Regions from separate parts of the Rhodococcus sp. B50 genome, predicted to be linked through region 1. Evidence: riboswitches for the same ligand, from Rfam matches in the RefSeq annotation. Region 1 holds a riboswitch; each other region holds the start of a gene.
What was found. Region 1 has a riboswitch for S-adenosylmethionine ahead of GON09_RS22935 (ABC transporter substrate-binding protein). Riboswitches for the same ligand answer to the same signal wherever they lie in the genome.

Region 1 (9,713 bases):
GCCGTACCGGACGCGTCGTACCGATGCTCATGGTCGCGACGGTCTGGTACATCATCCTCACCACGATCCTGTCGATCGGGCAGTACTACGTCGAACGGCATTACGCTCGCGGTTCGGCACGGGCACTCCCGTTCACCCCGTGGCAGCGCGTGGTCGCGAAATACCGGGAGATCCGCGACAGCGGTATCGGTGCACCCCGGGGAGCCACGAAGTGACCGCGACCCGGGACGACGTCGACTACGTCGTCGACGTGCGCGGAGTCCACAAGTCGTTCGGCACACTCGAGGTGCTGAAAGGGATCGACCTGCAACTACGCAAAGGCACGGTCACTGTGATCCTCGGGCCGTCCGGTTCCGGGAAATCCACCCTCCTGCGCACCCTCAACCACCTCGAGAAGGTCGACCGCGGCACCGTCCGCATCGACGGTGAGCTGATCGGCTACAAGCGTCGCGGAAACAAGCTGCACGAGTTGCGTGCCCGCGACATCCTCCGTCAGCGTTCCCGCATAGGCTTCGTCTTCCAGAACTTCAACCTGTTCCCGCACCTGACCGCCCTCGAGAACGTCGTCGAGGCACCGCTGTCGGCGCAGGGCCGCGACCGAGCGGAAATCGAGGCGGAGGCCCGCGCCCTGCTCGACCGCGTCGGCGTGGGCGACAAGCTGCACGACTACCCGAAACAACTGTCCGGCGGACAACAACAGCGCGTCGCGATTGCGCGGGCCCTGGCCCTGCGACCCGCCGTGATCCTCTTCGACGAGCCCACCTCGGCTCTCGACCCCGAACTCGTCGGCGAGGTTCTCGCCGTCATCCGCGACCTTGCCGGCGACGGCGCGACTCTCGTGATCGTCACGCACGAGATCGGTTTCGCCCGTGAGGTCGCCGACACCGTCGTCTTCATGGACGGCGGCGTCATCGTCGAACAGGGACCACCCCACGAGCTCCTCGACAACCCGCAGCAGGAACGCACCGCGTCGTTCCTGTCCCGTGTTCTCTGATTTTCCGCCCCACCACCGCATTCGAGAAGGTAACGATGTTCGCTTCCTCCCGCCGGGTCCGCCTGCTGACCTCGATCCTGACCGCCGTCGCTCTCCTGGGTGTCGCGGCCTGCAGTTCCGACGCAGATGCCGGAACCGACACCGACGCCGCCACCACGGCCGGTTACAACCTCACCGCGGACCAGAACCGCATCACCACCGACCCGGTCGAGGAGATCGCCGCCAAGGTTCCCCAGGAGATTCGCGACCGCGGCACACTCGTCGTCACCGGATCGGCCGGTACCGCACCGCCGTTGCGCTTCTACGCCGACGACGACACGACGATCATCGGATCCGAGACCGACTTCGCCCATCTCATCGGGAACGTGCTCGATCTGGACATCGAACTCACCGCCGCCGACTGGGCGCAGAACTTCGTCCGCGTCGACTCCGGTGAGGCCGACGTGTTCATCTCCAACGTGACCGTCACCGAAGAACGCAAGGAGAAGTACGACTTCGCTACCTACCGTCTCGACAGCCTTGCCGTCGAGGTCGGCAAGGACAGCGGCATCACCTTCGACGGGCCCGAGGACATTGCGGGCCTTACGATCGGTGTCGGCTCCGGGACCAACCAGGAGGCGCTGCTCGTCGAGTGGAACGAGAAGAACGTCGCCGCCGGGCTCGAACCCGCGGAGATTCTCTACTACCAGAACGCCGTCGACTACTACCTCGCGCTCGGCTCCGGTCGCATCGATGCCTATGTCGGCCCGAACCCGACCTCGGCGTTCCACGTCCTGCAGGCCGGTGAGACGGAGATCGCCGGCACGTTCTCGGGTGCGGGTCTCGACCTGCAGGGTGAGATCGCGGTGCTGACGAAGAAGGACAACGGGCTGATCCGGGCGATCAACGAGGCAATCAACCACCTCATCGAGAACGGCGCCTACGCAGAGATTCTCGAGCGGTGGGGCATCAGCAACGAGGCAATCGAAGTCTCGCGCATCAACCCGCCCGGCCTGCCCAAGACGTCCTAGGCCGGAAGCGACAGGAGGACAGCATGACTCGCGTCAACAAGCTCGTCGACGTCGTGGTGGTCGGTGGCGGTGTCATCGGCTCCGCGGCGGCATGGCGACTCGCCGCACGTGGCCGCACGGTGGTCCTGCTCGAACAGTTCGAACACGGGCACCATCGCGGTGCCTCGCACGGCAGTTCCCGCATCTACCGGCAGGCCTACGACGGGAAGTTCTACACCACCCTCGCCGCCCGCGCCCTGCCGCTCTGGCGGCGGCTCGAGGAGGCCACGGGCAACCGGCTCCTCGAACTCACCGGCGCCGTCGACCACGGTCTACCGACGGCAGTCCACACCAAGGCGACGACACTACTCCAGCTCGGCATCGCGCACACCGTCCTCGAGCCGACCGAGGCACAGCGTCGCTGGCCCGGCATCAGGTTCGACACCACGGTGCTGCACCACCCCGACGCCGGGCGCCTGCACGCCGACCGCTCTGTGGCCGCGTTGCAGCACGCTGCGGCACAGGCCGGTGCGGACATTCGGCACACCACCCCGGCCCGCACCGTCTGCGAGACCGATCGCGGCGTCGAGATCGTGCTCGACACCGAGGTGGTCACGGCGAGGCACGTCGTCGTCGCGGCGGGAGCATGGACGCGTGCCGTCCTCGACGGGGCGGGCAGCGGCACGACACCCCGCCTGCCGGCCCTGCGTACGACGCAGGAGCAACCGGCGCACTTCGTCCCGCTCACGGACGCGCAGTGGCCGAGCTTCGTCCACCACCGCGGCGCGCAACTCGACGGGGAGGGCATCTACGGCCTCGGCTCCGTCGACGGCATCAAGATCGGGGAGCACGGCACCGGCCCGCAGGTCGAGCCGGACAGCCGTAGCTTCGTGGCGGATCCGGACGGCGTCCGCCGGCTCGTCGACTACGCGCGGGCCTGGCTCCCGGGCGTCGACGCCGAGAGCGCACGGGTGGACACCTGCCTGTACACGACGACCCCGGACTCGAACTTCGTCGTCGACCGCGCAGGGGCCGTTACCGTCGCCGCAGGCTTTTCCGGTCACGGATTCAAATTCGCGCCGGCGATCGGGGAGCTCGTCGCAGGCCTTGCCGACGGCACCGCCACCAGCCCCGAACCGTTCCGGTTCGGCGCGCGGGAACCGGTGGTGGTCTCGTGAGCGGGACCCGCGGACTCGAGGTCCGAGCGGTGCGGCAGGACGATCCCCTCGCCGCACCGCTGCTCGAAGAACTCGCGGTCGAGTACAGCACCCGCTACGAGCACTCCTTCGAGGAGCAGTACGAGAGCCTCGTCGGCTACCCGGAGGACCGGTTCGCGCCACCCCACGGTGCGCTGCTCGTCCTCGTCGAGGAGGGAGCGCCGGTCGCGGGCGGAGCGTTCCAGCGCTACGACGGGAACACCGCCGAACTCAAGCGGATCTGGACGTCGAAAGACCATCGACGTCGTGGTCTCGGCCGTATCGTGGTCGCCGAACTCGAGGCCGAGGCCCTGCGTCGCGGATACACCCGCATCTACCTGACGACGGGATGGCGGCAACCCGAGGCCGTCGCGTTGTATCTCGCGGCCGGGTATACCGCCCTGTTCGACCCCCGGCGGCCTGCCGAGGAGATCGGACCACATCCCTTCGAGAAGTTCCTGGTCCGAAAGGTGGCTTCCGCGTGAAGTTCCTGCTGCTCAGTCTCATCACCCACCATCCCGACCCCGTGACGGGGGAATGGCTCTCGCCGTCCGAACGGATCCGCGAGGTCGTCGACACCGCTGTGCTCGCCGAACAGCTCGGCTTCGAAGGATTCGCGGTGGGGGAGCGGCACGAGAGGCCGTTCCTCGCGTCGTCACCTCCCGTCGTCCTTGCAAACATCGCTGCGCGGACCAGCACACTCGAACTGTGGACCGGCGTCACGACCTTGAGCCTGCTCGACCCTGTCCGCGCGTTCGAGGACTACTCCACGCTCGACAACCTGTCGGGCGGGCGACTGCAGCTCATGATCGGCAAAGGCAACGGCACCGCCCAGGCCGACCTGTTCCACGTCACGCCCGAGGATCAGTGGGATCGCAATCGCGAAGGATACGAACTGTTCCGCGCCCTGTGGGAGAACGAGACGGTCACCTGGGAGGGCCGGTTCCGGCCGTCGCTCACCGATGCCGTCACCGTGCCGCGGCCGCTGCAGCAGCGTCTGGCGATCTGGCACGGCAGCGCCACGAGTCGCGAATCCGTGGATCTCGCAGCGCGGTACGGTGATCCGATCTTCTCCGCCAACGTCACCAACCCGATCGAGCCGTATGCCGAGCTCATCGACCACTATCGCGAACGCTGGGCGGCCTACGGTCACGATCCCGTCGAGGCGCGGGTGGGCGCGGGGACGGCGGGGCTGTATGTTGCGCCCACCTCTCAGGAAGCGATCAAAAGTTACCGGCCGCAGTTCGAGCAGCGGCTCGATTTCGCCTGGGAGAACGGCCTTCCCGTCGTCTTCGAGTCCATCGAGGATTTCGTCGAACGCAGCTCCGCACTCATCGGGAGTCCGCAGCAGGTGATAGACAAGGTGCTCCGCTATCACGAGCGGTTCGGTCACGAGGTCATGCACGTGACCGCCGACCGCGGCGGGTTCTCGGTGGCGGAGCAACGCGCGAGTCTCGAACTGTTCCAAGCGGAGGTCGTGCCGGCGCTGCGCGCGGCCATTCCGCACCGCGAGGCCATCACGATCCCGCACAGCGAGGCGTCACCGCTCGAGTCGGCGGGATCGGAACCGTTTCGATCGCGGTGAAATTAACGGTGTGCCCGAGCCCCGCGGCTCCGTAACCTCGCGTGACGAACCATCCAGAGCGACCGAGAGACCTGGCTCGACGACGTCGCAGCAACCCCCTGCCGTGGGCAGGTGAGGGTGCTACTGCCGGGACCGATGGAGGAGAAGATGATGAGCGAAGGCCTGGTGGGGGCGTGGGAACGCCTCCATGTCGATCTGTGCCGGCACTGCGGCGCCAGGTGTCGCAGCGGTCGAGATTCGCGCTGAAACCCCGTTCCTTCCAAGGACGGCATCCCACAACTTCCCGCTCGGCGGCATCCGCACGGTGATGCCGCCGGAGCCCCGTCCAGATCACGGAGCCCGTCGTTGTCCATCTCGTCCTCCTCCGCGTCCCGGTTCGTCGTCACGGCCGCTGCCACCGCCGTACTGGGAGCAGCGCTGACCGCGTGCGGCACCGGCGCCGCGGCGAACTCGGAGCCCACCGGCGACCCGCAGCCCGGCGGCACCCTGCGCTACGGACTGTCGCAGGCGCCGACCTGCGCGGATCCGGCACAGGCCGGCACCAACCAGACCATCTACGTCGTCCGGCAGGTCGTCGACTCGCTCACGGACCAGGACCCCGCGACCGGCGAGATCGTGCCCTGGCTCGCCGAGAGCTGGGAGTCGAACGAGGACGGCACGCAGTTCACCTTCCGTCTGAAGGACGACGTCACGTTCAGCGACGGCACCCCGCTCACCGCGGAGTCCGTGAAGAAGAACTTCGACGCGATCGTGAACACGCTCGGGGGTGTGAAGGCACCGTCGGCCGTCGGTTACCTCGCCGGGTACACCGGCACGACGGTCGTCGACGACCGCACGGCCCAGGTGAACTTCTCGGCTCCCAACGCTCCCTTCCTGCAGGCGACCGCGACTGTGCAGCTCGGATTGCTCTCCGATGCCGACACCGCCGAGAGTGCCGAGGAGCGCTGCGCCGGCGACCTGTCGGGCACCGGTCCGTTCGTTTACGAGGACTACCAGCAGGACAAGTCGGCCACCCTCGTCAAGCGTACGGGCTACTCGTGGGGATCGGAGGTATTCGGGCACGACGGTGAGGCCTACCTCGACCGGATCGAGTTCACGATCGTCCCCGAATCGGGTGTCCGCACCGGATCGCTCGCCTCGGGGCAGCTCGACGTCATCTCGGATGCACTGCCGCAGGACGCCCCGCAGATCGACGGGGCCGGCGGCCGCATCCTCACCACTCCGAATCCGGGCATCCCGTTCGGATTCCAGCCCAACCTCAGCCGCGGTGTCCTCGCCGACCCGGCAGTCCGCAGCGCGATCGTCCCGGCGATCAACCGGCAGGAGCTCGTCGACACGGTGCTCGGACCGGACTTCCGCCCGGCGACCAGCACCCTCGCGTCCGCGACCCCCGGTTACGTCGAACTCACCGATGTCACCTACGACCCGCAGAAGGCCGAGCAGATCCTCGACGAGGCCGGCTGGGTGCCCGGACTCGACGGGATCCGCGTCAAGGACGGGCAACGTCTGAGCTTCCCGGTGCTGTTCAGCTCGGTCTTCGCCGGTAACCAGGCCATTCTCGAACTGGTGCAGCAGCAGCTGCGTGCGGTCGGAATCGACCTGCAGCTCGACCTCGTCTCCACCCCGGAGAACACCGCACGCCAGAATGCCGGCGACTTCGAGGCGTCCTACTACAACAGCACCCGCGCCGACGGCGACATCCTGCGCACCGCCTTCGGGCTGGAAGGCCGCAATCTGAACCAGCGCGGTCCCGTCCCCGAGCTGGACGAGGTGCTGAACCGTCAGCTGTCAACGACCGATCCTGCCGCACGTGCCGAGCTCATCGAGCAGGCACAGCAGCTCGTCCTCGACAACGGGCTGTGGATCCCGACGGTCGAACTGTCGCAGGCGATCGGCGCCGGACCGAACGTTGCCGACCTGAAGTTCGAGGCATCGGCGCGACTGCAGTTCTTCGATACCTGGCTGAGCGAGTAGATCATGCTGCGCTATCTCGGTTTCCGTGTGCTCCAAGCCGTGGGGGTGCTGTGGGCGGCCTTCACGGTGTCGTTCGCGGTCCTGTTCCTGCTGCCCTCCGACCCGGTCTCCATCGCCGCCGGCGCCGACGCCGGAACACCGGTCGACGCCGCCGCGATCGAACAACTCCAGGCGCGGTACGGACTCGATCAGCCGGTCGCGGTGCAGTACTGGAACGCGCTGAGCAACGCGGTCCGAGGTGACTTCGGTATGTCGATCTCCACCGGACAGCAGGTGGCCGACGCCATCGCCACCGCCCTGCCGAGCACCCTCGTCCTGGCGGGCACTGCCCTGGTATTCGCTCTGGTGTCCGGCACGGCGGTCGCCTTCCTTGCGACCTACACCCGGACCAAGTGGCTTCGCAGCCTGCTGTTCTCATTGCCGCCGCTGGGCGTGGCGGTGCCGACCTTCTGGGTGGGCCTGATCCTGTTGCAGCTCTTCTCGTTCCGGCTGCGACTGTTCCCGGCCTTCGGTGATCAGGGCATCGAACACGTGATCTTGCCCGCGATCACTCTGGCCCTGCCCACCGGTGCGGTGATCGCCCAGGTCCTCGCGACCAGCCTGCAGACGACCTGGCGGCAGCCGTTCATCGAGGCGGCACGCGCGAAAGGCGCCTCCCGCCTGCGGATCCAGACACGGCACGCCCTGAAGCTGTCGAGCATCCCCGCCTTCACGATCGCCGGCGTCATCGTCGGCAACCTGCTCGCGGGATCCGTGGTGGTCGAGACCGTCTTCTCCCGGGCCGGTATCGGACGCCTGACCCAGATGTCGGTGATGGCGCAGGACATTCCGGTGGTGCTGGGCATCGTCGTGTTCTCCGCCACCGTCTTCGTGCTCGTCAACCTCGCCGTCGACCTGCTCTACCCCTTCATCGACCCGCGGATCACCCACGGCATCGACCGCGGCGGTACGGCTACGGCGACGGAGGACGACCCGACCCACGACGACACTCTCCTGGAGGTCGAGGCACGTGTCTGACACACTCGTCCGCGAAGCGCTACCGGTGACGTCGTCACCGGAAGCACCTTCGCGCAGAAGAATCCGGATCTCGTCCGCCGCGACGGTGGTGCGCCGCCATGCCGTGCTGATCGTGTCGTCGATCGTGCTGCTCCTCGCGGGGGGTTTCGCCCTGTTCCCGTCGGTGTTCGCGTCGGGCGACCCCCTGCAGGGCGTGCCCGCCGAGAAGCTGCAGGGACCGAGCGCCACACATTGGTTCGGCACCGACAATCTCGGCCGCGACGTGTACACGCGCGTCGTGCACGGCGCCGGACTGTCGCTCACCGCGACGCTCGTCGCGGTGGGGATCGCTCTGGTGGTGGGCTCCCTCATCGGACTGCTGTCCGGCGCGGTCGGCGGTGCCCTCGACGCGGCACTCATGCGCCTGGTCGACGTCCTGCTGTCCATCCCCGCGCTGCTGCTGTCACTCGCCCTGGTCACCGCCCTCGGCTTCGGCACGATGAACGTGGCGATTGCCGTCGGCGTCAGCCTCGTCGCGAACTTCGCGCGTGTCATGCGCTCGGAAGTGCTGCGGGTCCGCAAGGCGCTCTACGTCGAAGCGGCCTTCGCGTGCGGCGTCCGGTGGCACACCGTGCTGCGCCGGCACGTGCTGCGCAACTCGTACGCGCCCGTCGCGGCTCTCGCCGCCGTCGAGTTCGGTATGGCCGTGCTGGCCGTGTCGTCGCTGAGCTTCCTCGGTTTCGGTGCCGTACCGCCGACACCCGAATGGGGGTCGCTGATCTCGGAAGGCCGCAACTATCTCGCCGCCGCCTGGTGGATGACGACCCTTCCGGGCCTGGTCATCGTCGCCGTTGTGCTCTCGGCCCACCGCATCGGGCACGCCGTCGAGGACAGGAGCGCACGATGACCCTGCTCGAGGTCCGCGACCTGCAGGTCGTATACGGATCACTCCGTGAACCCGTCGTGGCGGTGGACGGCGTCGACCTCACCGTCGCCCGCGGCGAGGTCGTCGCAGTGGTCGGCGAATCGGGATCGGGCAAGTCCACAACGGCGCACGCGATCATCGGGCTGCTCGCCGGAACCGGTCGCGTCACCGGCGGATCGGTGAGCTTCGACGGCACACGGCTGAACGACCTGTCGGAGCGTGCCTTCGAACGAATCCGCGGTGCTCGGATCGGCTTCGTCCCGCAGGACCCGACGACCTCGCTCAATCCCGTCATCCGCATCGGCGACCAGATCACCGAGGTGTTGCGTATCCACGGTCTCGCGGACCGGCGCACCGCGAAGATCGAGGCGCTGCGCATCCTGGAGGAGGCCGGACTCGACGATCCGGCGCTGCGCGCGAAGCAGTACCCGCAGGAATTGTCCGGCGGTCAGCGGCAACGCGTGCTCATCGGTATCGCCCTCGCGTGCCGTCCCGAACTCGTCATCGCGGACGAGCCGACCAGCGCGCTGGACGTGACCGTGCAGCGCCGCATCCTCGACCACCTCGACGCGCGGATCGCCGAGACCGGCACCGCGGTGCTGCTCATCACCCACGATCTGGGGGTCGCGGCGGATCGCGCCGACCGCATCGTCGTCATGCAGGGCGGGCGCGTGGTCGAAACCGGACCGGCGGCGCAGGTCCTCACCGACCCGCAACACGAGTACACGCGGTCGCTCATCGCGGCGGCGCCGAGCCTCGCGGAACCTGCCGTGCGACCCGCCCTGAAAGAGGACGCTCCGATCCTGTCGGTGTCGAAGGTGTCGAAGACTTTCCGCATCGACCGGAAGTCCTCACTGCACGCGGTGCGCGAGGTGTCGTTCGACGTTCCTCGCGGCGGAACCCTGTCGCTGGTAGGGGAGTCGGGCTCCGGCAAGTCCACGGTCTCGCGCATCGCGATCCGGCTCGAAACCCCCACAGCAGGAGCCGTGCGATTCGACGGCGACGACATCACCACGCTGAGCGGCCGGGCGCTACGGGCGCTGCGCCGCAGGGT
Region 2 (9,713 bases), 4.8 Mb from region 1:
ACGCGTCGACTCGCTCACCGAGCAACCCGAGGCGAGCAGCGTGCTGACCGTGCGGGTGCCCGCCGACCGGCTCGACGAGGTCGTCGACGAGATCCGCACGCTCGGTCGTGTCACGAGCCTGAGTACCACCCGCGACGACGTGACGATGCAGTACACCGACCTCGAGGCGCGGGTGGGTGCGCTGCGGGCCTCGGTGGACCGCCTGCGGGCGCTGCTCGAGTCGTCGGCGGACGTCGAGGCGCTGATCGCCGCCGAGACCGCGCTCGCCGAACGCCAGGCCGAACTCGACAGTCTCGAGGCACAGCGACGGCAGTTGGGCGACAGGATCGAACTGTCCACGCTCACCGTCGACATCACCACCGATCGCCTTCCCTCCGAGCAGGACAGCTTCGTGGACGGGCTCGTTGCGGGATGGAACAGCCTGTGGGCCGCACTGGGGGCCGCGGTGGTCGGTATCGGCGCCGCGATACCGTGGGTGGCGTTCCTGTTCGTGTGCGCTGCTGTCCTCTACTCGGTCATCCGGCTCATCACCCGACGGGGACGTTCGTCCGGAACCACCGGGACGCCCGATACCGAGAGGACCGACAGCGATGCGTGAGGTCGACCTGGCCGCACTCGAATCCGCACTCACCGACGGGGCGACCGTCATCGACGTGCGTGAACGCGACGAATACGCCCAGGTACGTGTGCCCGGCGTCACGAACATCCCGCTCAGCGAGTTCGTCGCGCGAGTCGACGAGATCCCCACCGAGGGCACCGTCTACGTCGTGTGCGCAGTGGGTGGGCGCAGCCTGCAGGCCGCGCAGTATCTCGCCGGTCGCGGTGTCGACGCCGTGTCCGTCGCGGGCGGTACCGACGGATGGGCCCGTTCGGGTCGTCCGGTGGAGAGCGGAGCCTAGACCGCGCCGGGGAAACCGTGCTGTCGCCACGCCTCGTAGCAGGCGACAGCGGCGGCGTTCGACAGATTCAGCGAACGACGCCCGGGCAGCATGGGGATGCGGACCTGCTCGGTGATGTGCGGGTCGGCCAGCACCTCGGGCGACAGCCCGGTCGGTTCGGGTCCGAACAACAGCACGTCGCCGGCCCGGTACTCGATCTCCGCGTAGCTCGACGTGCCGTGCGCGGTGAACGCGAAGACCCGCTCGGGAGCCAGCGCCGCCCACGCGGCGTCGAGACTGCTGTGCACGGTGACCGACGCGAGGTCGTGGTAGTCCAGGCCCGCGCGGCGCAGCTTCGGCTCGGATAGGTCGAAACCGAGGGGTTCCACCAGGTGCAGATCCGCGCCGGTCGCGGCGACCATCCGGATGGCATTGCCGGTGTTGGGGGGAATGCGCGGCTCGTGGAACATCACTCTGAACACAACGCAGGTTAACAAGACGGCAGTGTGTCGGTGTCGACCCGCGTGCGCACACCGGCGGTGTAGCCGCGGGACGCGTGCTTTCATTCTCGTGTCGGATTCGATTCGGTCGGCCGCGGGAGATGTCATGGAGTCACCGGTAGCGACGTACGTCTCGGCGGTACGCAGCTTCTCGGAGTTGGTCCGTGCCGTGCCGGAGAACCGCTGGGACGGTCCGGGCCTGGGCGAGTGGGACCTCCGATCGTTGATCGGCCACACCTCACGCTCGTTGACGACCGTCGCGACCTATCTCGACAGTCCAGCCGACACCGAGGACCTCGCGAGCGCGGAGCAGTACTACGTCCACGTCAAGGAATTGAGCGCCGTCCTCGGCGCGGGCGACATCGTCGAACGCGGACGGCGTGCCGGTGCCGACCTCGGCGACCACCCGGTCGCGTCGATCGATGTCCTGTCGACCGCGGTGATCGAGCGGCTCGGTGCCGGTGAGGACCGGCTCATCCGGGTGATCGGAGGCATGGGAATCCGGCTGCATTCCTATCTGCCGACGCGGACCTTCGAACTGGTCGTCCACGGCCTCGACATCGCAGCGGCCACGGACGTCCCCTTCACGCCTCCGGCAGACGCCCTCGAAGAGGCGACCCTGCTGGCCGCAAGGATCGCGCTGGCACTCGGCGATGGCAAGACCGTGCTGCGGGCATTGACCGGTCGGACGGCGCTGCCGAGCGGCTATTCCGTCGTGTGAGCGGGAGAGGTTCGGCGCGGCCGGGTCCGGAACATCGAATCCTCCAGCTGTGCAAGGACGGACGTCGAGGAGAAGACCCGACGGGAACCTTCGATTTCGTGGAGGACACGGACCCCGAAGCTCCGCAGTCGACCATGATGAGTGTCTATGTGTTCGATGCCCGAGCGGGCCAGGCCCCCATTCGCACCCGTGAGGACGCCGTCATCTGGATCTGAGAGCGCCTGCACCGCACACCGGCACTCACCCGACGCCTGCACCGCGTGCCGGCGAACCTCGACTTCCCCTACTGGGTGGAGACGGACGTCGATCCGGACCACCAACTGGCCGACACCGTCGTGACGAATGTCCCCCACGGCCCGGTCGAGGGACTCCGCTTCGGTGACAGTCCGGCCGTCGAGGCGATCGGTACTCCGATGCTCAACCGGAATTTCGGTCTCGTCCACTCCGCGACGTCGCTCGGTGAGGTCCTCACCTTGTCTTTTCTGGCATCGGAATCCTTGCATGCCCGACCGGGACGAGTACGAGCGGCATCTCACCGAGGCCTTCGCTGAACTGTCCCGGCACTGCCTGCCTCCACGCGGACGGACAGTCGCCGGTACCGGCGCTTCGACGTCGGGCGGGCGCCTGGAAGAATGAGCGACGTGACTGCGACGATCCTGGACGGCAAAGCAACCCGCGACGAAATCTTCGAGGACCTGAAGGTCCGCGTGGAAGCGCTGAAGGACAAGGGCGTCACGCCCGGCCTCGGCACGATTCTCGTCGGCGACGATCCGGGATCCGCGGCCTACGTGCGCGGCAAGCACAACGACTGCGCGAAGGTCGGCATCACGTCGATCCGCAAGGATCTGCCTGCCGACATCACCCAGGAGCAGCTGTTCGAGGCGATCGACGAGCTCAACGCCGATCCCGCCTGCACCGGTTACATCGTCCAGCTCCCGCTGCCGAAGCATCTCGACGAGAACGCGGCGCTCGAGCGTATGGATCCGGGCAAGGACGCCGACGGTCTGCACCCGGTCAACCTCGGCCGTCTGGTCCTCGGCAAGGAGGCCCCGCTGCCGTGCACGCCGCGCGGCATCATCCACCTGCTGCGCCGCTACGACGTGGAGATCGCCGGTGCGCACGTGGTGGTGGTCGGCCGTGGAGTCACCGTCGGTCGCCCGATCGGGCTGCTCCTGACCCGTCGCTCGGAGAACGCGACGGTCACTCTCTGCCACACCGGTACCCGCGATCTCGCCGCCGAGGTGCGTCGCGCCGACATCATCGTCGCGGCCGCGGGTGTGCCCGGCCTCGTGACGGCCGACATGGTCAAGCCCGGCGCTGCGGTGCTGGACGTGGGTGTCTCCCGCACCGAGGACGGACTGCGCGGCGACGTCGCCGCGGACATGCGTGAGGTCGCGGGCTTCGTGTCTCCGAACCCCGGCGGTGTCGGCCCGCTCACCCGTGCATTCCTTCTGAGTAACGTCGTGGAGCGGGCCGAGCAGCTCGCCGCCCGGTAACGGGTCGACACCCCGGGAGACGAGATGGCTCAGGCTCTGCGATTCACGCGTCTGAACCTGCCGCTGCTCGCGGTCACCCTGGTGATCGCGGCAGCGGTGATCCTGGTGATCGCCGACCGATGGCGACGCGGAGCGTTCGTCTTCGGCGGCGCGACGATCCTCGCCGGCCTGTTCCGCTGGGTTCTCGACGAGGACAAGGTCGGTGTCCTCGCGGTACGCAGCAAGGGATTCGATGTCGCGTCGATGATGGTTGTCGGCGGCATCGTGGTGGCGCTCGCCGCGTCGATCGACCCGCTGGGGACCGACTAACCCTCGGCGAGTTTCATCAGCTCGGCGAGGAGCTTGGCGACCTCGTCGGCCTCGGTGAGGAAGCCGTCGTGTCCGTCGCGCGAGACGAGTACACGCAGCTCGTCCGATCCCGGGAGGAGATCGGCGATCTCCTGCTGCAGGCGCAGCGGATACAGCCGGTCGGAATCGACGCCGGCGACGATCGTCGGCACCGGGGTGGACCCGAGTGCGGCTTCGACACCGCCGCGTCCGCGCCCGACGTCGTGCCGGTTCATCACGTCGGACAACAACACGTAGGTACCGGGATCGAAGCGCGCGACGAGTTTGCGCGCCTGGTGCTCGAGATAGCTCTGCACGGCGTACCGGCCGCCCCGCCACGGATCCTCACCGTCCTGGGGGAGATTCCCGAAGCGTGTGTCGAGCTCGAGTTCGGTCCGGTAGGTGAGGTGCGCGATGGTCCGGGCGATGGCAAGTCCGGCTTCGGGGCGCCGCCCCGTGCCGTAGTAGTCGCCGCCCTGCCAGTCGGGGTCGGCCGTGATGGCCGTCATCTGCGCGCTCTGGGTGCCGATCTGGTCGGCAGTGGCGCGGGCGCCGGTAGCGAGGACGAGCGACGCCCGTACGCGCTCGGGATGGGTGATGATCCATTCGAGGGTGCGCATGCCGCCCATCGAGCCCCCGGTCACGGCCGCGAGAACGTCGATGCCGAGCTTGTCGAGCAGGGTCACTTCGGCGGCCACCTGATCGCGCACGGTGATCAGAGGGAAGCGGGAACCCCACGCCTTGCCGTCGGGTGCGGCGCTGCCGGGACCGGTGGTTCCGCGGCAACCGCCGAGGATGTTGGTCGAGACGACACACCAGCGATCGGTGTCGATGGGGGCACCGGGGCCGACCATGCCCGACCACCACCCGGGGGACGGATGATCCGGGCCGGCGGGGCCGGTGACGTGCGAGTCGCCGGTGAGGGCGTGTTCGACGAGCACAACGTTGTCGCGGGCGGGGGACAGCTCACCCCACCTCTGCATAGCGATCGTGACGTTCGGCAGTGTCTCACCGCTCTCGAGGGCGAGATCTCCGATGTCGATGGTTTCGAGGCGTCCGTCCGCCGGGGGCAGTTCGACGCGACGACGCTCGGTGCCCGCCGTCAAGAGGTGACCGCCTCGACGCTCGGGGAGGGGTGGCAGCGCCGGCTGCGGATGTCGGTCATCGTGTCCTTCCGGCGGTGGTGGGAGGTTCGATCGTGGTTTGCGTGCGACAGCACATCATCATGTCAATCCTCCCGGCAGCAGGCTTGTCGGCGGGGTCCCGCCGACCGTGTCCTCACCCGGAGCACCCCACCCCGGTCGGAGGGTTGCCGGCCAGCAAGCCGGGGCTTGACGCTGGCACTCATGACTATCCCGGCAGTCTAGCGACTCTCCGGCGCAGGGTCTTATGCACCCTCTGAACAGCCCTGACCAGCATGAAAGTTACCGGTCGGTAAGGCTGGAGGGTAAGACGAGGCGCTTTGCGGACGCCGCGAATAGCAGTACGCTTGTCATGTTTGGCCGGGGTCCAGGACGTGGACACGGCCATGCTCGCGCATAGCGAGCCGACGGCGATCGCACCCACAAAGTGCGGTCGATTGGGGACCACAGAAACGTCCTAGGAGGACACGAAGCGCATATGTCCAAGATCAAGGTTGAGGGTAAGGTCGTCGAGCTCGACGGCGACGAGATGACCCGCATCATCTGGCAGTTCATCAAAGACAAGCTGATCCACCCGTACCTGGACGTGGATCTCGAGTACTACGACCTCGGCGTGGAACACCGCGACGCCACCGATGATCAGGTGACGATCGACGCGGCGAACGCCATCAAGAAGCACAACGTCGGTGTCAAGTGCGCCACCATCACTCCCGACGAAGCGCGCGTCGAAGAGTTCGGTCTGAAGAAGATGTGGCGGTCGCCCAACGGCACCATCCGTAACATCCTCGGCGGCACCATCTTCCGTGCGCCCATCATCATCTCGAACGTGCCGCGTCTGGTTCCGGGCTGGACCAAGCCGGTCATCGTCGGCCGCCACGCGTTCGGTGACCAGTACCGCGCCACCGACTTCAAGGTCGACCGCCCGGGTACCGTCACCATCACCTTCACGCCGGAGGACGGCAGCGAGCCGATCCAGCACGAGGTCTGCCAGATCCCCGAGGACGGCGGCGTCGTCATGGGTATGTACAACTACAAGAAGTCCATCCAGGACTTCGCGCGCGCCTCGCTCTCGTACGGCCTGCAGCGCAACTACCCGGTCTACCTGTCGACCAAGAACACGATCCTGAAGGCCTACGACGGCATGTTCAAGGACGAGTTCCAGCGGATCTACGAGGAAGAGTTCAAGGCGGAGTTCGACGCCGCCGGACTCACCTACGAGCACCGCCTCATCGACGACATGGTCGCGTCGTCCCTCAAGTGGGAGGGCGGCTACGTCTGGGCCTGCAAGAACTACGACGGCGACGTCCAGTCCGACACCGTCGCCCAGGGCTACGGTTCGCTGGGCCTGATGACCTCCGTCCTGATGACCCCGGACGGCAAGACCGTCGAGGCGGAGGCCGCACACGGCACCGTCACGCGGCACTACCGCCAGCACCAGCAGGGCAAGCCGACGTCGACCAACCCGATCGCATCGATCTTCGCCTGGACCCGTGGCCTCGAGCATCGCGGCAAGCTGGACAACACCCCCGAGGTGATCGAGTTCGCGCAGCAGCTCGAGGACGTCGTCATCAAGACCGTCGAGAGCGGACAGATGACCAAGGACCTCGCTCTGCTGGTCGGCCCGGAGCAGTCCTGGCTGACCACCGAGGAGTTCCTCGGCGCACTCGACGAGAACCTGCAGAAGGCTCGCGCCTGACCTTCCGCTCTCTTCTCGACAGCACGAACACGGGACGCCCGCACCGGGCGTCCCGTGTTCGTGTTTCCCGAGCGTTCCGGGCACGCGCTACCGTTCCGTGTACCACTGTCAGTCGCATCACCGTCGTAGGGCCCGGGAGGAGGTACGGCCGTGACCACCACTGCCACCGATTCCGAAGGTCGCGGCGGGGCGCATGCCCGCCGGCGGTTCTGGACCCGGGTATGGACGCTGATGTTCGGCTCGGCGCTGGCCTATCTGCCGGTCGCCCTCGCCCCGAACATGATCCACGCGATCGCCCGCCGCACCGACGAAATCGCCTACGACCGGTCCACGCCGGTGCGTAGCGGCGTGCTCACCACCCTCACGATGGGTGAGGCCGCCGCCGTTCTCGGGGTGCTCGCCGCCCTCGTCATCGCGCTCAATCTCATCGCCTGGTCGCTCGGGCCGGCCGTCACCTCCGACGGTGCGCCCCGCGCGACCGAGGCCCTGCGCCTCGAACACCTGGAACTGTGCGGGTCGGTATTCGGGGTGGGGGCGACGATGGCTTTCGTCGCAGCGCTGCTCGACGGCCTCCCGCATTCCGTCGATCTGGCGGCGCTGCTGCTGTTCCCCGCGGTGTTCGTGATCGTGGTGCTCAGCCAGGATCTGTTCCTCGCGACCCAGCGCGGTGTCGGTGCCCGTCGCCTGCTGCGCCGGGAGGCCTCGCTGCTGCGCCGACGCGAACTGCTCGCCACGGCGGCGAGACTCCGGCCGCGCGACTCGCGGGCATCCGCCCACCCCTTCGCGGCGCTCGCCGTCGAACTCGTCCTTCTGGCAGTCGTCACGGTGGCGACGGGATTGCTCATGATCATGGTGTTCGACGAGGAGCGGGGCGGCGGACCCGCGCTGGATTCCTCGGACGTCACCTTCGTGGTGGTGACCTCGGCGATCACGATGTTCACCGCGGTCGTGCTCGTGCTGTGGACGGTCCGCTGCTGGTTGCTCCGCCGGTACGTCGGTGCGGTCCTGGCCGCGGCCCTGGGCGGCACCCTCTACGTCGTGGTCGGCGCGGGAATCGTCTGGGCCGCGCTCGACGAGGTCGCCGTCGCCGAAGCGATCGCGTCCGCCGCCGTCCTGTACGCCTGGATCCTCCTGCCGGCGGCCGTCCTCCTCGCCGGCACGATCGGGATCGGCGGGCGGGGTCGATTTCCCGGTGTCACCGCCACGTTGCGTGCCGCGCTGCTGCGCGAGCGTTATCGGCTGCGGCGCGCCGACAGCGACGGTGGCCGGAGAGCCGGTCGCCCCGAGGGGTCCGTCCCACCGCTCCGTCATCTGATGGTGCGGGCGCGCACCGTCTCCCACTCCGGTCCGGCGAACCGGAGGTGACGACGGCGGGGACTTCCCACGGTGGCGCAGCCGCGTCGCCGATGTCCGCTACGGTGACCCGGTGCCTCTCGTCATCACCACCGTGAACGTCAACGGCGTGCGCGCCGCCGCAGCCAAGGGTCTCGTCGACTGGCTCGCCTCGTCGGCCGCCGACATCGTGTGCCTGCAGGAGGTGCGCGCCACCGAGAAGCAGTTCCACGCCGCCATCGCCCCGGCACTCGAGGCCGGCTGGCACTGCGTCGGCGCGGAGTCCTCGGCCAAGGGTCGCGCCGGGGTTGCGATCCTCTCGCGCGTACCGGCGGATGCCGTGCGGGTCGGCTTCGACGTCGACGAGTTCGCGTCGGCCGGTCGCTACATCGAAGCCGACTTCGGCGACGTGACGGTCGGAAGCCTCTACCTGCCGACCGGGGAAGCGCAGACCCCGAAGCAGGACGAGAAGGAACACTTCATGAAGAGCTTCGCGACCTACCTCGCCGAGCGGTACGCCGCGGCGACGGCCGCGGGCCGCGACATGGTGGTGTGCGGCGACTGGAACATCGCCCCCAGCGAACGGGACATCAAGAACTGGAAGGGCAACGTCAAGAAGTCCGGCTTCCTGCCCGAGGAACGCGCCTGGGTCGGCGACCTCCTCGAGGCGGGTTGGCACGACGTGGTGCGCACACTCCACGGCGACGTCGCAGGTCCCTATTCGTGGTGGTCGTACCGCGGCAAGGCATTCGACACCGACGCCGGCTGGCGCATCGACTACCACCTCGTGACCCCGGCTCTGGCGGCCCGCGCGACCGAGGCCCGCGTCGAACGTGCAGCGAGCTACGACCAGCGCTGGTCCGACCACGCGCCGGTGACGGTGGCCTTCGATCGCTGATCGCTTCTGCGGCATGCCGCAGAAGTGCCCACCTCGGTCGCAGCGCGGCGCGGCCTGCGTGAAATCATCGACGGCATGTCGAGCACTGCAGAACAGAACGCCACGAAGCCGAAGGCCCGCCCCCGTGTGCTGTCCGGCATCCAGCCCACCTCGGATTCGTTCCATCTCGGGAATTTCCTCGGGGCGCTGGCACAGTGGGTTCCGGCGCAGGACGAGAACGACGCCTTCTATTTCATCCCCGACCTGCACGCGATCACCGTTCCGCACGAGCCGAAGCTGCTGCGCAAGCGCGTGCTCGTCTCGGTGGCGCAGTTGCTCGCCATCGGTATCGATCCGGAGAAGTCCGTCCTGTTCGTGCAGAGCCAGGTGCCCGAGCACGCCGAGCTCGCCTGGGTCCTGAGCTGCATCACCGGTTTCGGTGAGGCCAGCCGGATGACCCAGTTCAAGGACAAGTCGGCCAAGCAGGGCACCGAGCACGCCGGAGTCGGCCTGTTCACCTATCCGATCCTCATGGCCGCCGACATCCTGCTCTACCGCGCCAGCCACGTGCCGGTGGGGGAGGACCAGCGTCAGCACCTCGAACTCACGCGAGATCTTGCGCAGCGCTTCAACTCCCGCTTCGGTAAGACTTTCGTCGTCCCCGAACCGATGATCGTGAAGGAGACCGCGAAGATCTACGACCTGCAGGATCCGACGTCGAAGATGAGCAAGTCCGCGGCGACC
Region 3 (9,713 bases), 1.6 Mb from region 1:
ATCGCCTCGGTGAGGTCCTCCGAGGGCAGGAACGCCGCGTTCCACGCCGCGACGTAACGAAGACTGTCGTCGACCTGCGGCGAGCGGGTGTGGTCGAGGACGTTCTTGATGCCCTGGACCACGAGCGGCGGGTTCGCGGCGATCTCCGCGGCGGTCGCGTGGGCCGCGGCGAGCACTGCGTCCGCATCGTCGAAGACGTCGTTGACGAGTCCGATCTTCTCGGCGCGGGCGGCGTCGATGTCCTTGCCGGTGAGTGCGAGTTCGCGGACGTGACCGTCGCCGATGATGAGCGGGAGCCGGGCAAGGGTGCCGACGTCGGCGACCATTCCGACCTTGACCTCGCGGACGCTGAACTTGGCGTCGGCGCTCGCGTAGCGGATGTCGGCGGCGGAGATCAGGTCGACCGCTCCGCCGATGCACCAGCCCTGGACCGCGGCGACGATCGGCTTGCGGCAGTCGGCGACGGCCGTGACGGCCGCCTGCATGCTCTTGATCATCGCGTGGAAGTCCGTGCGCGGCTTCGCGAGTGCCTTGCCGGAGACGACGGCGCCGAGACTGCCGCCCATGGCGACGAGGTCCAGCCCGTAGGAGAAGTTCCTGCCGGCACCGGCAAGGACGACAGCGCGGACGTCGGGGTCGGCGTCGAGTTCGCCGAAGAGGACGGGCAGTTCCGCCCAGAAGTCGGGGCCCATGGCGTTGCCCTTGCCGGGGCCGATGAGCGTGACCTGTGCGACGTGATCCTTGCGTTCGACGGTGAACGCTTTCCAAGGCGAGTGATCGGACATTACTGAAGAGTAACTTGTGGATCACCGGATCGCATCGGCACCGTCCGATCCGGGATCACGGAAGCCCGCACATCGCGCGGCGATTTTCCTACTCTTGATCCATGACCAGGTCGCTGCATCCGAACGCCCACCGCGTGTCGGACACCCTCATCGCCCGCGGCCATCACGGTCTGATCGTCCAGCAACCGGAGACCGTGCACACCGCCGAGCAGGCCGCCGCCGCGGTCGGTGTCGAGGTGGGCGCCATCGTGAAGTCGCTCGTCTTCCTGCTCGACGACGACCCGATCCTGCTCCTCGTGTCCGGCGCGCACCGCGTGTCGGTCGAACGGACCGGCGAGCGTCTGGGCGGCGAGCTCGTGCCGGCCTCCCCCGACCTGGTCACGGAGGTCACCGGTCAACCGCTCGGCGGCGTCGCACCGCTCGGTCATCCGACGAACCTGCCCACCTACATCGACCGTGCGCTGCAGCACTACCCGGATCTGTGGGCCTCGGGTGGATGTCCGAACACCCTGTTCCGTACCGTCTATTCCGAGCTGATGCGCATCACCGCGGCGATCGACGTCGACGTGGACTGAGACCGTCCGGCTACCGGTACCGTCGGCACCTCCACCCGGGTACACTCTCCGTCGTGACAGTCCGAGCGTGGAGCCGCAGGCATGTCGACCTGTGCCGTACCCGCTCGTGCCTCTGTGCGTTCTGAGATCCGCACCATCCCTTCCTCTTTCCCGGTGCCGCGCAGTTGCGGGTAGTTGTCCGCCCGGCGCCGCCCACCTTCCGACCAGCGGAGACCTTCCATGACCACGTCCTCCCTCGAGGGCCCGGCCGACAGCTCGGTCGATTCGCCCGAACTCGTTCTCATCGTGCAAATCTCGGACACCAACGCCGGATCGGCGGGCGATCTCGCCGCCCTCGCCGATGCCCTACGGGAGACCGCCCTCGATCTGCTCCCGGGCGCGCGCACCCACACCCTCCTCAGCCCCGGCCCGACCCCTCTGGTGATCGATCTGCCGGCCCGCGGACTGGTGCTCGACAATCAGCGGGTCGAATTGAGCCACAGCGAATTCGAGATTCTCGCCCATCTGGTTCGCCGGCCCCGCGTCGCCGTGTCCCGCGCGGCGCTGCGGCCGCTCGGGGCGGGATACTCCGAGAACGACGATCTCGACGCCGACCGGGGCAACCGTAGTATCGACGTCCACGTCTCCCGGATCCGTTCCAAGCTGGGACGTTTCAGCAACATCATCACCACCGTTCGCGGGTCGGGCTACCGTTTCGATCCCGATCCGCGCGTGCACGTGGTCGAAGCACTCGATCGCCGCACGGCGTGAACACGAAGGAGGGGCAGGAGTCGAAACTCCTACCCCTCCTTCGTGATACGAAGCGATTCCGAGCGGTGTCAGGACGCACGCACCGACGCCCGGGCACCCTCGCCGAACCGGCGCAGGACCTCGACGACGGTCGGCGAGACCTCGATCAGGCCGCGCGACTGCAACCACGGCAGCGTTCCGTCGACGAGATGCTCGACGGTGAACGACGCGGCGAGCGGGATCAGCGTGACACCGTCGGCGACCTGCACGGCGTGGATGTCGGCGATCAATCCTGCGAGGCCGTGGGGTGTTCCGACGTACGACAGCGTGCCGGCCTCCCCGCGGGTGGATTCCGGACGAGCGCGTCGGGTGCGCGCGGTGCGGGCATCGGACGCGAGAACGACCTCGACGTCGACGAGCACGGTGACCGAGTCGGGGTCGCGACCCTCCTCGACGGCCTCCGCGCGAATGCGGTCGCGCAGTTTCCCGGCCTCGCGCAGGTCTGCGGCACGCACCCGCACGACGTTGGATGCATCGGCACTGAGGTCGAGCGGCGGATCACCGGCGCGCCCCAGAGTCAGGTCGGCCCAGTAGTCAGGTCCGGAGTGACCGGTGAGTTCGACGGCGACACGCAATGGCCTGATAGCGGCGGCCTCGACGACGGCCGGATCCGCGGAGGCCGGGGCTGCAGAGATGGATGCGACGGACATCGGATACCTCTCGGTACGGGCCGCGGAGCGGCACGAGGAGATCGGCCTGGAGGCCGGAAGGCTGTGAGGGAGAAGACTTTCAGTCCGGACAGATTCCCGATGCCGTACGGCAGAGGTCGACATGGCGACGGCACCAGCGTGCCGCAGCGATCGCCCTCGTCCGTTCCATGCGAATTACCCTACTTATCCTGTGGGGAATTGTCGACCGCTACACGCACGGCGACGCGTCGCCGTCGGTCGCTCCGAGGCCGGGACGCGTCTCCGGCGAGGGGTTCCACACGCCGTCGGTCTTCGCGTGCACCCACGACGGCCCGTTCACGACCAGCGACCGGAGCGCTCCGAGGAGCCGCTCGACGTCGTCGGACGAGCTGCCGAGTCCGAGCGACGCCCGGACGGCACCGCCGGCGCGACCGACCCGCGCGAGCAGCGGGTGGGCGCAGAAACGTCCGTCGCGGACGCCGATGCCGTGCTCGGCGGACAGATAGGAGGCCACGTGACCGGGCTCGTAGGCCTCGATCGTGAAGGTGACGATTCCGACGCTGTCGGCCGAATCGTTCCACAGCCGAAGCACTTCCACTCCGTCGATGGCCTCCAGACCGTCGATGAGCAGGGAGCACAGGGACTCCTCGTGACGGGTCACCGCGTCGGAGTCGAAACCGGCAAGCGCATCGCATGCGGCGGCGAGGGCGGCGACACCGAGCACGTTGGGGGTGCCGGCCTCGTGACGCGCAGGGGCGCAGGCCCATTCGGTGTGGTCGAGGCGCACCTCGCGGACCGCACCGCCTCCGGCGAGGTACGGGTCGGCGGCGTCGAGCCAGTCGCGGCGGCCGACGAGCACTCCCGCACCGAACGGCGCGTACAGCTTGTGGCCGGAGAACGCGAGGTAGTCCACGCCGAGCGACTCGAGGTCGACGCGGCGATGGGGCACGAGCTGCGCGCCGTCGACGAGGATCCGCGCACCGGAGGCGTGGGCGAGTTCGGCGAGCTCGGCGATGGGCAGCACCTCGCCGGTGACGTTGGAAGCACCCGTGACGGCGAGCAGAGCCGCGGGGGCACGCTGGAGTTCGACCGCGAGGCGCCACACCGTCTCCGCGACCGTGTCGGCCGCCTCGACGATGCGAGAGTTCTTCCACGGCAGCAGGTTCGCGTGATGCTCGATGTCGAGCACGACGACATCGCCGGACACGGCACTCGCGAGTAGATTCAGCGAATCGGTGGTGTTGCGCGTGAAGACGACGACCTGGTCGTCGTCCGCACCGACGAAGCGCGACACGGAGGTACGAGCGTCCTCGTAGGCGGTGGTGCTGATCCGCGAGGCGTATCCGGCGCCGCGGTGCACGCTCGCATAGAAGGGCAACAGTTCCGTGATGCGGTCGGTGACGACGGACAGTGCCGGTGCGCTCGCCGCGTAGTCGAAGTTCGCGTAGGTGCAGGTACCGCCCTGGACGAGCGGAACCTGCGAATCACAGCCGGAAACGGTGGCGAACGGAGCGATGCAGGTGGTGGCGGCTACAGCAGTCATGACAAATCCCTCGTGTACTCAGGGACCCGCCGGTGACGCCTACGACGGAGAGTTCTCGTCGCCGGCAGAGTCCGCGCTTGCCGTGTCCGGTGGTGGATTCACGGCCCGGTCGTCACCCGGAGCACCCCACCGCGGTTGGAGGGTTGCCGACCAGCTAGCCGGGGCTTGACGCTGGTACTCATGACCTGGCGAAGACAATGACAGGACGATCGAGCCGTGTCAACCCGTATCGCACGACGCCGACACACGTTCCGCGCACCGAACGTTCACCTGTTGTCCACCCGGACGTGAGATAACCGGAAGATCCATCGAGCAGAAGGACCCGCGGAGTTGCCAGCCATATCCTCGACCCCCGTCGGCCGGTCCCCCATTCCGGACGAATTCCTCCGCGCGTCGCACGCTCCACCTGCACGCACCCTCGTCGACCTGCTGCGGAGCGCCGCCGAGGCACATCCGGACGCCCCCGCCGTCGACGACGGCACCACGGTCCTCGAATACGCCGAACTCGTCGAGGCGGTGATCGCCGGTGCCTATGCACTGAACGATGCGGGTGTCGGCGCCGGCGACAGGGTCGGTGTGCGCATGACGTCCGGGCGCACCGATCTGTATGTGACGATTCTCTCGATTCTCGCCGCGGGCGCCGCATACGTGCCCGTCGACGCGGACGACCCCGACGAGCGCGCCGAGCTCGTCTTCTCGGAAGCACGGGTCACCGCCATCGTCACCGACGAGGGCATCGGGCCGGGCACGGCCGCCCCGTCGGGCACCCCGGCCGTGCGGGGGCCGCACCTCGACGACGACGCGTGGATCATCTTCACCTCGGGTTCGACCGGGACACCGAAGGGTGTCGCCGTCACCCACCGCAACGCGGCGGCCTTCGTCGACGCGGAGGCTCGGATGTTCTGCCGGGCGGCGCCGCTCGGACCCGGCGACCGGGTCCTGGCCGGGTTGTCGGTGGCCTTCGACGCGTCGTGCGAGGAGATGTGGCTCGCTTGGCGGCACGGCGCCTGCCTGGTTCCGGCACCCCGCGCGCTCGTCCGCTCCGGCATGGATCTCGGACCGTGGCTCGTCTCGCGCAACATCAACGTCGTCTCCACCGTGCCCACGCTCGCGGCGATGTGGCCGGCCGAAGCACTCGAGGCGGTGCGCCTGCTCATCTTCGGCGGCGAAGCCTGCCCACCCGATCTCGTGGAGCGTCTCGCCGTTCCGGGACGGGAGGTGTGGAACACCTACGGTCCCACCGAGGCCACGGTCGTGGCCTGCGCTTCGCTGATGGACGGCACCGGGCCGGTCCGTATCGGCCTTCCCCTCGACGGCTGGGATCTCGCCGTGGTGGACGCCGAGGGCAACCCCGTCGAAGAGGGCGCGACCGGCGAACTCGTCATCGGCGGCGTCGGTCTCGCGCGTTATCTCGATCCGGCGAAGGATGCCGAGAAGTACGCTCCCATGCCCACGCTCGGCTGGGAGCGCGCCTATCGCAGCGGCGATCTCGTCACCCTCGACCGCTCCGGACTGCTGTTCCAGGGGCGCGCCGACGACCAGGTCAAGATCGGTGGCCGCCGCATCGAACTCGGCGAGGTCGACAACGCGCTGCAGAACCTGCCCGGCGTGGCCGGCGGTGCGTGTGCGGTGCGCAAGACGGCCGCCGGACACTCGATCCTCGTGGGGTACATCGCCTCCACCGATCCGGACTTCGACATCGCGTCCGCCCACGACCTGCTGTCCGAGCAACTCCCCGCCGCACTCGTCCCGCGACTCGCGCTCGTCGACGAACTCCCCACCCGCACGTCGGGCAAGGTCGACCGCAACGCCCTGCCGTGGCCGCTGCCGGGCGCCGACGCCGACTCGGTGGAGGCGCTCGGTCTCGATCCGACCGCCGAATGGGTCGCCGAACTGTGGACCGACATCCTCGGTGCCCGGATCGAGGGCATCGACGACGACTTCTTCGAACTCGGTGGCGGTTCCCTCGCGGCAGCGCAACTCGTCACGGCGCTGCGGAGCCGGTATCCGGAGATGACGGTCGCGGAGCTGTACGACCATCCCCGGCTCGGATCGCTCGCGGTCTATCTCGACGAACTCGCGCCGACGGAAGCCGCGGCCCCGCGCGAGGTCGTCCCCGTGCCCCGCCTCGCCCAGTTCGGCCAGATCGCGGCGACCGTCGTCCTCACGACCCTCACCGGACTGCAGTGGGTGACCTGGCTGGCGATCCTGAACACCGTCATCGCGCTCGTCGTCGACGTACCGTGGACCGTCACGTTGTCGTGGTGGTGGGTCGCGCTCGGTGTCCTGCTGTTCCTTTCTCCCATCGGACGTATGGCGATCTCCGTCGCGGGTTCGCGCCTGCTGCTGCGCGGCGTGAAGGCGGGGAGCTATCCGCGCGGAGGCGGTGTCCACCTCAGGCTGTGGACGGCCCTGCGGTTGTCCGAAGCCGTGGGCGCGACGAACATCTCCAGCGCTCCCTGGATGCGGCAGTACGCGCGGGCACTGGGCGCGAAGGTCGGACGGGATGTCGACCTTCACAGCCTTCCGCCGGTCACCGGTCTTCTCGAACTCGGCGACGGTTGTGCGGTCGAGCCGGAAGTGGACCTCGGTGGTTACTGGGTGGACGGCGACGTCGTCCACATCGGAAGCATCCGGATCGGTGCCGGTGCCACGGTGGGCGCCCGGTCGTTCCTGGCTCCCGGCGCGCGTATCGGCAAGAACGCCGAGGTGGAAGCCGGGTCGGCGGTGTTCGGCCGGGTGAAGACCGGGCAGCGCTGGTCGGGTTCCCCGGCACGGAAGGCCGGCAAGGCCGACCGGCCCTGGCCCGCCGGGACACCGCCGCGGGGCAACAGATGGGTGCCGGTCTACGCGTTGTCGTCGATCCTGCTCGGCGGACTGCCCATCGTGTCGATCGCCGCGGGCGTCGCGCTGCTCGTGTGGTGGGTACACGACACCCCCACCGTCTCCGACGCCGTGGTGCATTCCCTTGTGCTGCTCCCCGTCGCGGCTCTGCTGACGATGTTCGTCTTCGCCCTGCTCACCCTGCTGTCGGTGCGACTGCTCGCCGTCGGGATGACGGAAGGCTGGCATCCGGTGCGCAGCCGCGTGGGCTGGCAGGTGTGGTTCACCGAGCGCCTCATGGATTCGTCGCGCACCTTCCTGTTCCCGCTCTACGCGTCGATGCTCACCCCGATCTGGCTCCGTCTGCTCGGCGCCGACATCGGCAAGGACGTCGAGGCGTCGACCGTGCTGATGGTTCCCAAGTTCACCAAGGTCGCCGACGGTGCGTTCCTCGCCGACGACACGATGGTCGCCTCCTACGAGCTCGGCGGCGGGTGGCTGTACATCTCGCACGCAAAGGTCGGGAAGCGGGCGTTCCTCGGCAATTCGGGCATGGCGGCACCGGGCCGACGCGTCCCGAAGCACGGACTCGTCGCGGTGCTCTCCGCAGCTCCGGAGAAGGCGAAGTCCGGATCGTCGTGGTTGGGCAGTCCCCCGGTTCGCCTGCGGCGCGCGAGCGGCGACAGCGACGCGAGCCGCACCTTCGAGCCCCCGTTGAAACTGAAGGTCGCGCGCGGCGTCGTGGAGACCTTCCGTCTCGTGCCCATGGTCGTCACCTACGGCATCGGACTCGGTGTGCTGTTCGCCCTGAACACTCTCGCCGTGCACTGGGGGTACGCCGTCGCGGCACTGCTCGGTGGCATCGTGCTCATGATTGCCGGAGCCGTGGCGTGCCTGGTGACGGTCGCCGCGAAATGGCTCGTGGTGGGACGGATCGGACGCGTCGAGCACCCACTGTGGAGTTCGTTCGTGTGGCGCAACGAAGTCTCCGACACCTTCGTCGAAACCGTCGCGGCACCGTGGTTCGCCCGGGCCGCGGCCGGCACCGCCGTGATGAACCTGTGGCTGCGGGCGCTGGGATCGCGGATCGGTCGCGGGGTGTGGTGCGAGAGCTACTGGTTGCCCGAGGCCGACCTGGTGTCCCTGGGCGACGCTGCGACCGTCGAACGCGGCTGCGTTGTACAGACCCACCTGTTCCATGATCGGATCATGTCCATGGACACCGTGACCCTCGGCGCCGGCGCCACGCTCGGCCCTCAATGCGTCGCGTTGCCTGCATCGGGCATCGGCGACGGTGCCACCGTCGGACCGGCCTCGCTGGTGATGCGCGGCGACGTCGTCCCGCAGTCCACCCGCTGGCAGGGCAACCCCATCGCGCCGTGGACCACACCGAACGACTGGTCTCCGCGGTGAAACCCATCAAGGCGGCCAAGCCCGTCGCGCCCGTCGCCGCCGATCGCCCTCTCGATCCCTACCTGCCCGAAAGCGGGAACCGCGGTTACCGCGTCTCGCGATACGAGCTGGAGCTGACCTACAAGGTCGTGTCCAACAGGTTGGACGGCCGAGCGAAGATCATCGCCACGACAACGGACGTGCGCGCCAAGTACGCTCTCGATCTCGCGCAGTCGATGCGTGTCGCGAAGGTGACCGTCAACGGGCGACGGCCCGCCAAGTTCGTCCACCGCGACGGAAAGCTCACCGTCACTCCGGCCGAGGAACTCCCCGCCGGTGCCGTACTGACCTTCGGCGTGCAGTACTCCGGCACTCCCACTCCGTTGCGGACCATGTGGGGTGAGGTCGGCTGGGAGGAACTCGACGAGGGGTCGCTCGTCGCGAGCCAGCCGAACGGTGCGCCCACCTGGTTCCCCTGCGACGACCATCCCGGGTCCAAGGCCACCTACCGCATCTCCGTCACCACCGACGCCCCGTTCGTCGCGGTCGCGAACGGCACGCTCGTGCACAAGACCACGAAATCCAGCCGCACCACCTGGGTCTACGAGCAACCCGAGCCGATGGCGACCTATCTCGCGACCGTGCAGACCGGCCACTACGAGGTGCGCGAGCTCGCGTCGGATCCGGTTCCGCAGTATGCGATCCATCCGCCTCGCTTGCGCGCGTCGTTCGACCGTGATTTCGCTCGCCAGACCGAGATGCTCGAGATCTTCACGCGCTTGTTCGGTCCGTATCCGTTCGCGCACTACACCGCCCTGGTGACCGACGACGACCTCGAGATCCCCATCGAGGCACAGGGATTGTCGGTCTTCGGCGCGAACTTCTGCGACGGCACCGGCCGCGAGGAACGGCTCGTCGCACACGAATTGGCGCATCAGTGGTTCGGCAACAGCCTCACGCTGAACCGCTGGTGCGACATCTGGCTCCACGAGGGATTCGCGTGCTACGCCGAGTGGTTGTGGTCGGAGAACTCGGGAGGCAGGTCGGCGCACGCGCACGCGCTCGACGCCCACCGGGGTCTGGCCCGGAAGCCGCAGGACATCCTGCTCGAGGATCCGGGCCCGAAGGACATGTTCGACGACCGCATCTACAAGCGCGGAGCCCTCACCCTGCATGC

Region 2: linked by a shared signal. The riboswitch ahead of metX (homoserine O-acetyltransferase MetX) and the one ahead of GON09_RS22935 (ABC transporter substrate-binding protein) in region 1 are both predicted to bind S-adenosylmethionine.
Region 3: linked by a shared signal. The riboswitch ahead of GON09_RS15565 (aminotransferase class V-fold PLP-dependent enzyme) and the one ahead of GON09_RS22935 (ABC transporter substrate-binding protein) in region 1 are both predicted to bind S-adenosylmethionine.

The regions. Positions count from the first base shown of each region.
Region 1 covers NZ_WPAG02000002.1:4,924,152-4,933,864, forward strand. The annotation lists gene GON09_RS22905 (amino acid ABC transporter permease) at 1-215, shown strand, start outside; gene GON09_RS22910 (amino acid ABC transporter ATP-binding protein) at 212-994, shown strand; gene GON09_RS22915 (ABC transporter substrate-binding protein) at 1,030-2,004, shown strand; gene GON09_RS22920 (FAD-dependent oxidoreductase) at 2,028-3,161, shown strand; gene GON09_RS22925 (GNAT family N-acetyltransferase) at 3,158-3,664, shown strand; gene GON09_RS22930 (LLM class flavin-dependent oxidoreductase) at 3,661-4,764, shown strand; SAM riboswitch class I at 4,811-4,906, shown strand; gene GON09_RS22935 (ABC transporter substrate-binding protein) at 5,110-6,738, shown strand; gene GON09_RS22940 (ABC transporter permease) at 6,742-7,755, shown strand; gene GON09_RS22945 (ABC transporter permease) at 7,817-8,641, shown strand; gene GON09_RS22950 (dipeptide ABC transporter ATP-binding protein) at 8,638-9,713, shown strand, end outside.
Region 2 covers NZ_WPAG02000002.1:119,434-129,146, forward strand. The annotation lists gene GON09_RS00815 (DUF4349 domain-containing protein) at 1-598, shown strand, start outside; gene GON09_RS00820 (rhodanese-like domain-containing protein) at 591-899, shown strand; gene GON09_RS00825 (tRNA (cytidine(34)-2'-O)-methyltransferase) at 896-1,360, opposite strand; gene GON09_RS00830 (maleylpyruvate isomerase N-terminal domain-containing protein) at 1,485-2,099, shown strand; gene GON09_RS00835 (WS/DGAT domain-containing protein) at 2,360-2,650, shown strand; gene GON09_RS00840 (bifunctional methylenetetrahydrofolate dehydrogenase/methenyltetrahydrofolate cyclohydrolase) at 2,741-3,595, shown strand; gene GON09_RS00845 (DUF3017 domain-containing protein) at 3,620-3,904, shown strand; gene metX (homoserine O-acetyltransferase MetX) at 3,901-5,028, opposite strand; SAM riboswitch class IV at 5,163-5,274, opposite strand; gene GON09_RS00855 (NADP-dependent isocitrate dehydrogenase) at 5,543-6,760, shown strand; gene GON09_RS00860 (hypothetical protein) at 6,911-8,125, shown strand; gene GON09_RS00865 (exodeoxyribonuclease III) at 8,187-8,990, shown strand; gene trpS (tryptophan--tRNA ligase) at 9,066-9,713, shown strand, end outside.
Region 3 covers NZ_WPAG02000002.1:3,286,670-3,296,382, forward strand. The annotation lists gene GON09_RS15545 (crotonase/enoyl-CoA hydratase family protein) at 1-785, opposite strand, end outside; gene GON09_RS15550 (YbaK/EbsC family protein) at 887-1,360, shown strand; gene GON09_RS15555 (winged helix-turn-helix domain-containing protein) at 1,580-2,110, shown strand; gene GON09_RS15560 (hypothetical protein) at 2,179-2,799, opposite strand; gene GON09_RS15565 (aminotransferase class V-fold PLP-dependent enzyme) at 3,008-4,321, opposite strand; SAM riboswitch class IV at 4,390-4,507, opposite strand; gene GON09_RS15570 (Pls/PosA family non-ribosomal peptide synthetase) at 4,652-8,557, shown strand; gene GON09_RS15575 (M1 family metallopeptidase) at 8,524-9,713, shown strand, end outside.